2 regions of the Streptomyces sp. SP17BM10 genome follow, and region 2 is predicted to be linked to the other one. Evidence: riboswitches for the same ligand, from Rfam matches in the RefSeq annotation. Region 2 holds a riboswitch; the other holds the start of a gene.
What was found. Region 2 has a riboswitch for magnesium ahead of PUR71_RS26320 (NRAMP family divalent metal transporter). Riboswitches for the same ligand answer to the same signal wherever they lie in the genome.
Positions count from the first base shown of each region.

Region 1: it holds a riboswitch for magnesium, as region 2 does, so the genes downstream of both, PUR71_RS11280 (magnesium transporter MgtE N-terminal domain-containing protein) here and PUR71_RS26320 (NRAMP family divalent metal transporter) in region 2, are expected to answer to the same signal.

Region 1 covers NZ_JAQYXB010000529.1:57,533-60,891, reverse strand. Annotated here, with positions in the region: gene PUR71_RS11285 (NRAMP family divalent metal transporter) at 1-87, opposite strand, end outside; gene PUR71_RS11280 (magnesium transporter MgtE N-terminal domain-containing protein) at 84-1,451, opposite strand; M-box (ykoK) riboswitch at 1,765-1,944, opposite strand; gene PUR71_RS11275 (DUF7873 family protein) at 2,499-3,230, opposite strand.
Region 2 covers NZ_JAQYXB010000623.1:406,674-410,032, forward strand. Annotated here, with positions in the region: gene PUR71_RS26315 (MgtC/SapB family protein) at 1-102, opposite strand, end outside; gene PUR71_RS26320 (NRAMP family divalent metal transporter) at 212-1,858, opposite strand; M-box (ykoK) riboswitch at 2,281-2,454, opposite strand; gene PUR71_RS26325 (BlaI/MecI/CopY family transcriptional regulator) at 2,630-3,001, shown strand; gene PUR71_RS26330 (M56 family metallopeptidase) at 2,998-3,359, shown strand, end outside.

The sequences.
Region 1 (3,359 bases), on a different contig from region 2:
TCGGCGTCCGGGCGCGGCGGCGGACGACCGCGCCTCCTCGGGAGCGGACGCGTCGGCGTCGGGGCGGGTGTCGAGGTCGCGGGTCACTTGAGGAGCCTCCGGAAGTGCAGGCGCCCGCGCTCGGGGAGCAGCGAGTCGAGGATGTCGTCGGCCAGGACCCGGCCGAGGGGGCGGTCGGTGTCGTCGACCACGAGCAGGGAGGTGGCGCGGGCGGCGACCAGGTGGTGGGCGGCCTCGGCGAGGCGGGTGTCGGGGCTGACGGTCACCGGGGGGCCGAACTGGGCGCGCCAGGCGACCAGGTCGGCGACGACGGTGGTGTCCTCGGCGACGGTGAGGTCGAACAGCGGGATGTCGCCGATGAGCACGCCGTCGTCGTCGAGGACGGTCACCGCGTCGATGTCGGTGCGGTGTTCGGCCTGCGCGGCGAGTTCGGCGCGCACCTCGCCGACGGTCCGGGCGGGGCGGGTGGTGACCAGCAGGGTGGTCATCGCGCCGCCGGCGGTGCCCTCGCGGTGGGTGAGCAGCGAGCGGAGTTCGGCGGCCTCGGGCTCGGGCATCCGGGCCAGGAGGTTCTCGCGCTCGCCCGGGTTCAGGTCGCGCAGGGCGTCGGCGGCCTCGTCGGGCTCCATCTCGTCGACGAGCCGGGCGGCGTGCTCGGGCGGCGCCTCGCGCAGGAGGTTCTCCAGCTCGGCGGGCTCCATCTCCTCCAGCGCGTCGGCCGCGTGCTCCGGCTCCAGCCAGCCGAGCAGCTGCTGGCGCTCGTGGCGGCCGAGGTCCTCCAGGATGTCGGCGAGGTCGGCCGGGCGCAGCCGGTGCAGCGCCGAGCGGGAGGCGCGCAGGCGCACCTCGGCGGGGCCGTGGGTGGCCTGCTCGCCGAAGGGGGCGACGGACTGCCAGTCCAGGACGCCGTCGGGGGTGGGGCGGATCTGCCACCGGCGGGGGCCGAGGCGGCGCAGGAGGGTGGGCAGCGAGACGTCGACGCCGACCAGGACGGTGCGGGCGGCCAGCGGGGCGAGGTAGAGGTCGGCGGCGCGGGTGACCTGGACGCCGTCGACGTCGACGAGCTGGTGGTCCATCACGTCGCGGGCCAGCAGTACCTCGCCGGGCCTGCGGTTGAACTCGCGCAGGTCGACGCGGGAGGTGCGCAGCCGGACCCCGCAGGTGTGGATCCGCTCGACGGCGGTGGCCGCGATGAAGGCGCGGCGGCGTCCTATGCGGATGATCAGACCGGTGACGGGCGGGTAGGGCTCCGGTCCGTAGAGGCGGGCGACGACGTCGACGACGCGGCCCACCTCCTCGCCGGCCTGGTTGGTGACCGGTCCGCCGACCAGCCCGGCGAGCGAGACGAGCGACGAACGGACGGCCTTGGTGACGGTGGTGCGGCGCTCGGCCTCGACGGTGCGGTCGCGAAGGCGCGCCGTGGCGGAAGAGAACAGCGTGGTGGTGGCCATGGAGAAAACCCCCCTCGCCCCGGCAGGACGGGGCATCGGGCCGCCCGGTGGCATGCCACTGCCAACCCTGACCGCAGGCGTCACCGGGCGCGCGCAGGGGCCTCCGGCGTCACACGGACGCGAGGGGGCGGGCGGAGCGGACCCGGCGGGGTCAGGGAAGGAGGAGCCGCCTGGAGCAGCGGAAGAAGGACAGCGGGAACGAAACGGTGGAGGGCCGACTATGGCCAGGACTTCCGTCCATCACGCCCCCTCCCGATCTCGGCCGCGATCCGTCGCGCGGCGGCAAGGCAGGGGTAGGCGGACGTCGCCGTCCGGTGCACCCCAACTCGTCAGAGCTTTGGCACTCCACGGCGTGTCCCCGGCCGGTCCCGGCGGGGAAGCCACTTGGGGTCACCCCTTGGGCCGGGGAGACCTGTCCTGATCCGGAGCGTCTCTCGACGGGTGGGATCAGTGGCCTGTGTCCGTGAAGACGCCTCACCGAACGAGGTGTCCTATCGAATGCTTGACAGGATAGGGCCTCGTCCTCCTCCGGGCACAACCCTTGACCTGAGCTTGACCTCGCTCCGACCAGCGGGGGAGCCGGCGGGCGCGCACCAGGGCGCGTCCCGCGCAGGCGCGCGCGGGTGCCGGGGAGGCGAGAGGACCCGGGAGCGTAGCCTGCTCCCGGGCCCCTTTGTGCCGCCCAATTGCTCACACCGGCACGTTTAAGGGCCGCGGATCACTTTGAAACCGACGCGTTCTGCCGTTGAACTACCGTGCCACGGAGCGGCACAGGCAGGACTTGAACCTGCATTCGTCGATGGTCGTCCGCACCCGGTCGATCCGGTGTTCGGCGGCGAATGCTGAGACTGGAGCGGGAGTCTGAGTTTGACGGGGCTTGCCTCTGCCGCTTGGGCTACCCCGGCCCGTGGTGCCGGGGGGAGGATTCGAACCTCCACTGTGACCCCTGGTCAGCTTCAACGTCAGTGTCAGCCTTTTCGCGCCGGGCGACGCGTGAGGCGCACGCCCGGTGCACCCGCCCGGCTCCCCGGGCGGGCGATCTGGGGGCTACCCGAACAGGTAGCCGAAGACGGCGTCGCCGACGCGCTGGTCGGTGACGTCCACGGCGTTGGCCTCCTCACGGGCGAACTTGACCGCCTGCTGGAGCTTCTCCACCCGCTCGGCGAGCTCGTTCACGCGCCGGGCCGGCAGGGCGCCGGAGAACTTCACGGTCGTCCAGTACCCGACCGGGACGTCCTCGTAGTAGACCTCGACCTGGGCCGGGTGCTTCTCGGTGGCCTCGGCCTTGACGTGGTTGCGCGGCACCTTCCTGGTGCGGATGGTGCGCACCGGCTCGGTCTTCCAGGAGTCGGTGGACGGGTCGAGGTTCCACGACTCGGAGGCGTCCAGCACCGGGAGCTTCCGCACGAAGGTGAACAGGTCGGTGAGCTGCTTCTCCAGGAAGAGCAGGTACGGGACGGGCACCTCGGCGAGCAGCACACGGCCGTCGACCACCACGTCGGCGCGGGCGCCGAGGTTGGCCCAGTCCTTGGTGGCCGTCACGTCGAACAGCCGGGTGAGCGTCGTCGCGGTGGACCGCAGGACGTCCTCGGCCTTGAGCTGCACCCGGGTCGACTCCGGCGGGAGCTGCTCGCCCTCCTCGTCCTTGGGCTGGTAGGTGCGGGAGATCCCGGCCAGCAGCGCGGGCTTCTGCAGGTCCTGGTGGGCCTGGGTCAGCTCCTGGAAGGACTTGGACTTGACGCCTTTTTCGACGGCGATGATCTGGTTCAGCTTTGCCACGCCGAGGACGCTAGCAGTCCCGAACTGACGCGCGATACCCAATTCCTGACCAAGTGGCGTCGCGGGGACCACGCGTGCCGGTCCTTGCCGCGGCGTGTCCACGGACAGGGGCGCGGCACTAAGGTATGG
Region 2 (3,359 bases):
GGCCATCCGGGCGCGCCACTGGCGTTCGACGCCGATCAGGGCGCCGCAGGCGACGCCGGTGGCCAGCCGGACCAGGAACTCGACGGTGGTCAGGGTGTGCACGGCGGCACCTCCTTCAGGGAGACGGCGGGGAGACGGCGGAGCGGAAGCGGAGCGGACGGGTGGCGGGTCCTCAGCCCGCCGCCCGTCCGTTCGGCGGGTGTCCGGTGGCTCAGTGCCCCAGGGCGGTCTGGACGACCTTGATGATGACCATGATCATCGCAATCAGGAGGTAGGCGCGCAGGGCGCCCATGCCGACCTTGCGGGCGGTGGACACGACCGGCTTCTCCAGGGTCTCGAGCGGGGGCATCCGCCAGTTCTCCCGGCCGGTGCGGTCGATCGGGTCCTCCTTGGTGGCCGTGCGGCCGGAGGTGAAGGAGTACCCGGCGACCAGCACGCCCGCCACGCCGCAGCCGGCCATGATCCAGAGGATCGCCTCCGAGCTGATGTCCGGCCAGACCACGGCGGCGGTCAGGATGAGCGACAGCATGACCAGCACGCCGACCACGGCCGCGGTGAAGGCGTTCGTCTTCGGGCCGTTGACCCACGGGCCGAGGACGGCCTTGTCGTTGCAGAGCAGCAGCAGGAAGACCGTCGCGGAGGGCAGCAGCACGCCGGCGAGCACCTGGACGAACTGCGTCATCAGGCCCTGGGTGTACTCGGTGGACAGCAGGGTGATACCCGCGGCGGTGACCACCAGGCCCGCGTAGATCCCGTAGAAGCCCTTCGCGCCCTTCACGCCGCGGTGCAGCGAGTGCTTGATGCCGAAGACGTCGCCGACGGCGTAGGCGGTGGAGAGCGAGACCGCGAAGGCCCCGATGATCGAGGCGTCCAGCAGGGCGATGGCGAACAGCACGCCCGCCAGGTGGCCGGCCTTGTCCTCGATGCCCTTGGCCACGTCGGCCGCGCTGGTGAACTGGCCGAAGCCGTCGGTGCCCGCGAACGCGGCGGCGGTGAAGCCCATCATCGCGGCGGCGCCGACGATGACCACCGCGATGCCGATCCACAGGTCGATCTTCTCGTACCTCATGAAACGCGGGGTGATGCGCTTGTCGATGACGTACGACTGCTGGAAGAACAGCTGCCAGGGGGCGACGGTGGTGCCGACGATGGAGATGATCACCAGCATGACGGCCGCGAGCTGGCCCGAGCCGCCCGGCATGCTCGGCACCACGAAGTCGTGGGCCATCCGCGAGGTCTTCGGGTGGACCAGGAAGTAGATCGGCACCAGCAGCAGCGAGCCGACGCACAGCGTGACGGCCACCCGCTCGAAGCGCTGGAAGGAGCCGGTGAACGCCGAGGCGATGATGATCGCGGCGGCCAGGACCACCGAGGCGGCCTTCGGCAGGCCGAGGTAGCCGGCCGCGAGGGTGACGCCGATGAACTCGGTCACCAGGGTGAGGGCGTTGAGCAGGAACAGGTCGACGACGCTGAACGCGCCCCAGAACCTGCCGAAGCGCTCCAGGATCAGCCGCGCGTGGCCGACGCCGGTGACGGCGCCCAGGCGCAGCACCATCTCCTGGTTCACGTACAGCACGGGGATCAGCATCAGCAGGGTCCACAGCAGCTGGGTGCCGTAGTTCTGGCCGGCCTGCCCGTAGGTGGAGAAGGCGCCGGCGTCGTTGTCGCCGACCATGACGATCAGGCCGGGGCCGATGATCGCCAGCAGTGTCTTCAGGCGCACCGACAGGCCCCGGCGGGGCGCGTCGTCGTCCAGCCTGATGGTGCCGAGGGCACCCTTGATGTCACCGACGTGCGCGTCGTCCAGCACCGCGCCGCGGGCGGCCGGGACCTTCGGGTCGAGCATGACGTTCGCCATGGTGGATCCTCCCCGCCCCCTGCCTTGAGGGGGCCTTCAGGGGGCACGCAGCAGTAATCCTCCCTGCGGACGGGCACGGCGCCGGGCCGCACGGCGGCGCGAGCCGGCGCGGGGCCGGGCTCGGTCATCGTGTGGACATGACGGTGCGTCACTTCACGACGGCGCGTCAGTTCCCTTGCTTCATGGGACGGTTGCACCAGGGCATGGTCGAGCGGCCTCGGATGCAGGGAGCAGCGCGTGGTGAGCGTTCGCAGGAAAGGTTGTTACCGCGTGCCGGAGGTGTACGAGAGCATGCGGGGATAGGGGCAACTGTGGCCCGGACTACTGCAGTCCATGTTTCTCGCCTCCTCCCGGCCGGGGGCGCACCGACTGTGCGCCGCGTCGCGACACGGCAAGGAGCGGACCGACCCCCTGACGGAACCGGTACACCCCAACTCGTCAGAGCTTTGGCACTCCACGGCGTAATCCCCGCCCGGGGGAAGCCACTTGGGATCAACCCTTAACTCGGGAAGATCTGTCCTGAACCTGGGCGTCTCTCGACGTCGTCGGGTCAGTGGCCTGTGTCCGTGAAGACGCCTCACCGAACGAGGTGCCTCTTCAAACCTCCAGAAGCATAGCCCCTCCCCGAGCACCGCAGGATGCTTTTCCTACGATCTTCGACACCTTTGTAGAACCGTGACCGGACATCCGTCCGAACCACCGACCGCCGACCGGGGCCGTACCATGGGCGCCGTTCCGGACGGGGACGGCGAGGAAGGGAAACGGGCGGTGCTGCGCGGGTTCGGCGATCTTGAGGCCGAGATCATGGACCGTCTCTGGTCCTGGGGCCGGCCGGCCACGGTGCGCGAGGTGGTCGACGACCTCCGGCAGAAGCGGCCGGTCGCCTACACCACCGTGACGACGGTGGCCGACATCCTCCACACCAAGGGCTGGCTGCGCCGGGACAAGGTCGGCCGCGCCTGGGTGTACGAGCCGACCTGCACGCGCGAGGCGTACACCGCCCGGCTCATGCACCAGGCGCTGGAGACCACCGCGGACCGCACCGGCGCGCTCCTGCACTTCGTCGACGCCATGAGCGGCGACGAGGCCGGCGCGCTGCTGGCCGCCCTGGAACAGGTGAAGGCCCGGGACGACGAGCGGTGACCCTCGCACTGCTCGGCCTCTACCTGGTCGCGGCCGGTCTCGCGCTGCCCCGCCGGCTGGCCGGCTCCGCCCGGCTCCAGGCGCACCCGGTGGCGGGCACCGCCCTGTGGCTGGCGCTGATGGCCTCCTTCCTCGTCGCGCTGCTGCTCGCCGCCCACCACGCCGTCGAGCCGTTCGCCCACGAGCCCGCGGGGCTGCTCGGGCTCGTCCCGCACGCCGAACCGGCCCGGCCGCTGGCCCCGCACACCCACGACGGGTGGCTCCTCACCGCCGGGGCCGCGGGGCTCGCCGCGGTGGTGGCCGCCGTCGGGGCGCGAGCCGGCCGGGCACGACGCCGGCACCGGGCGGTGCTGGACGT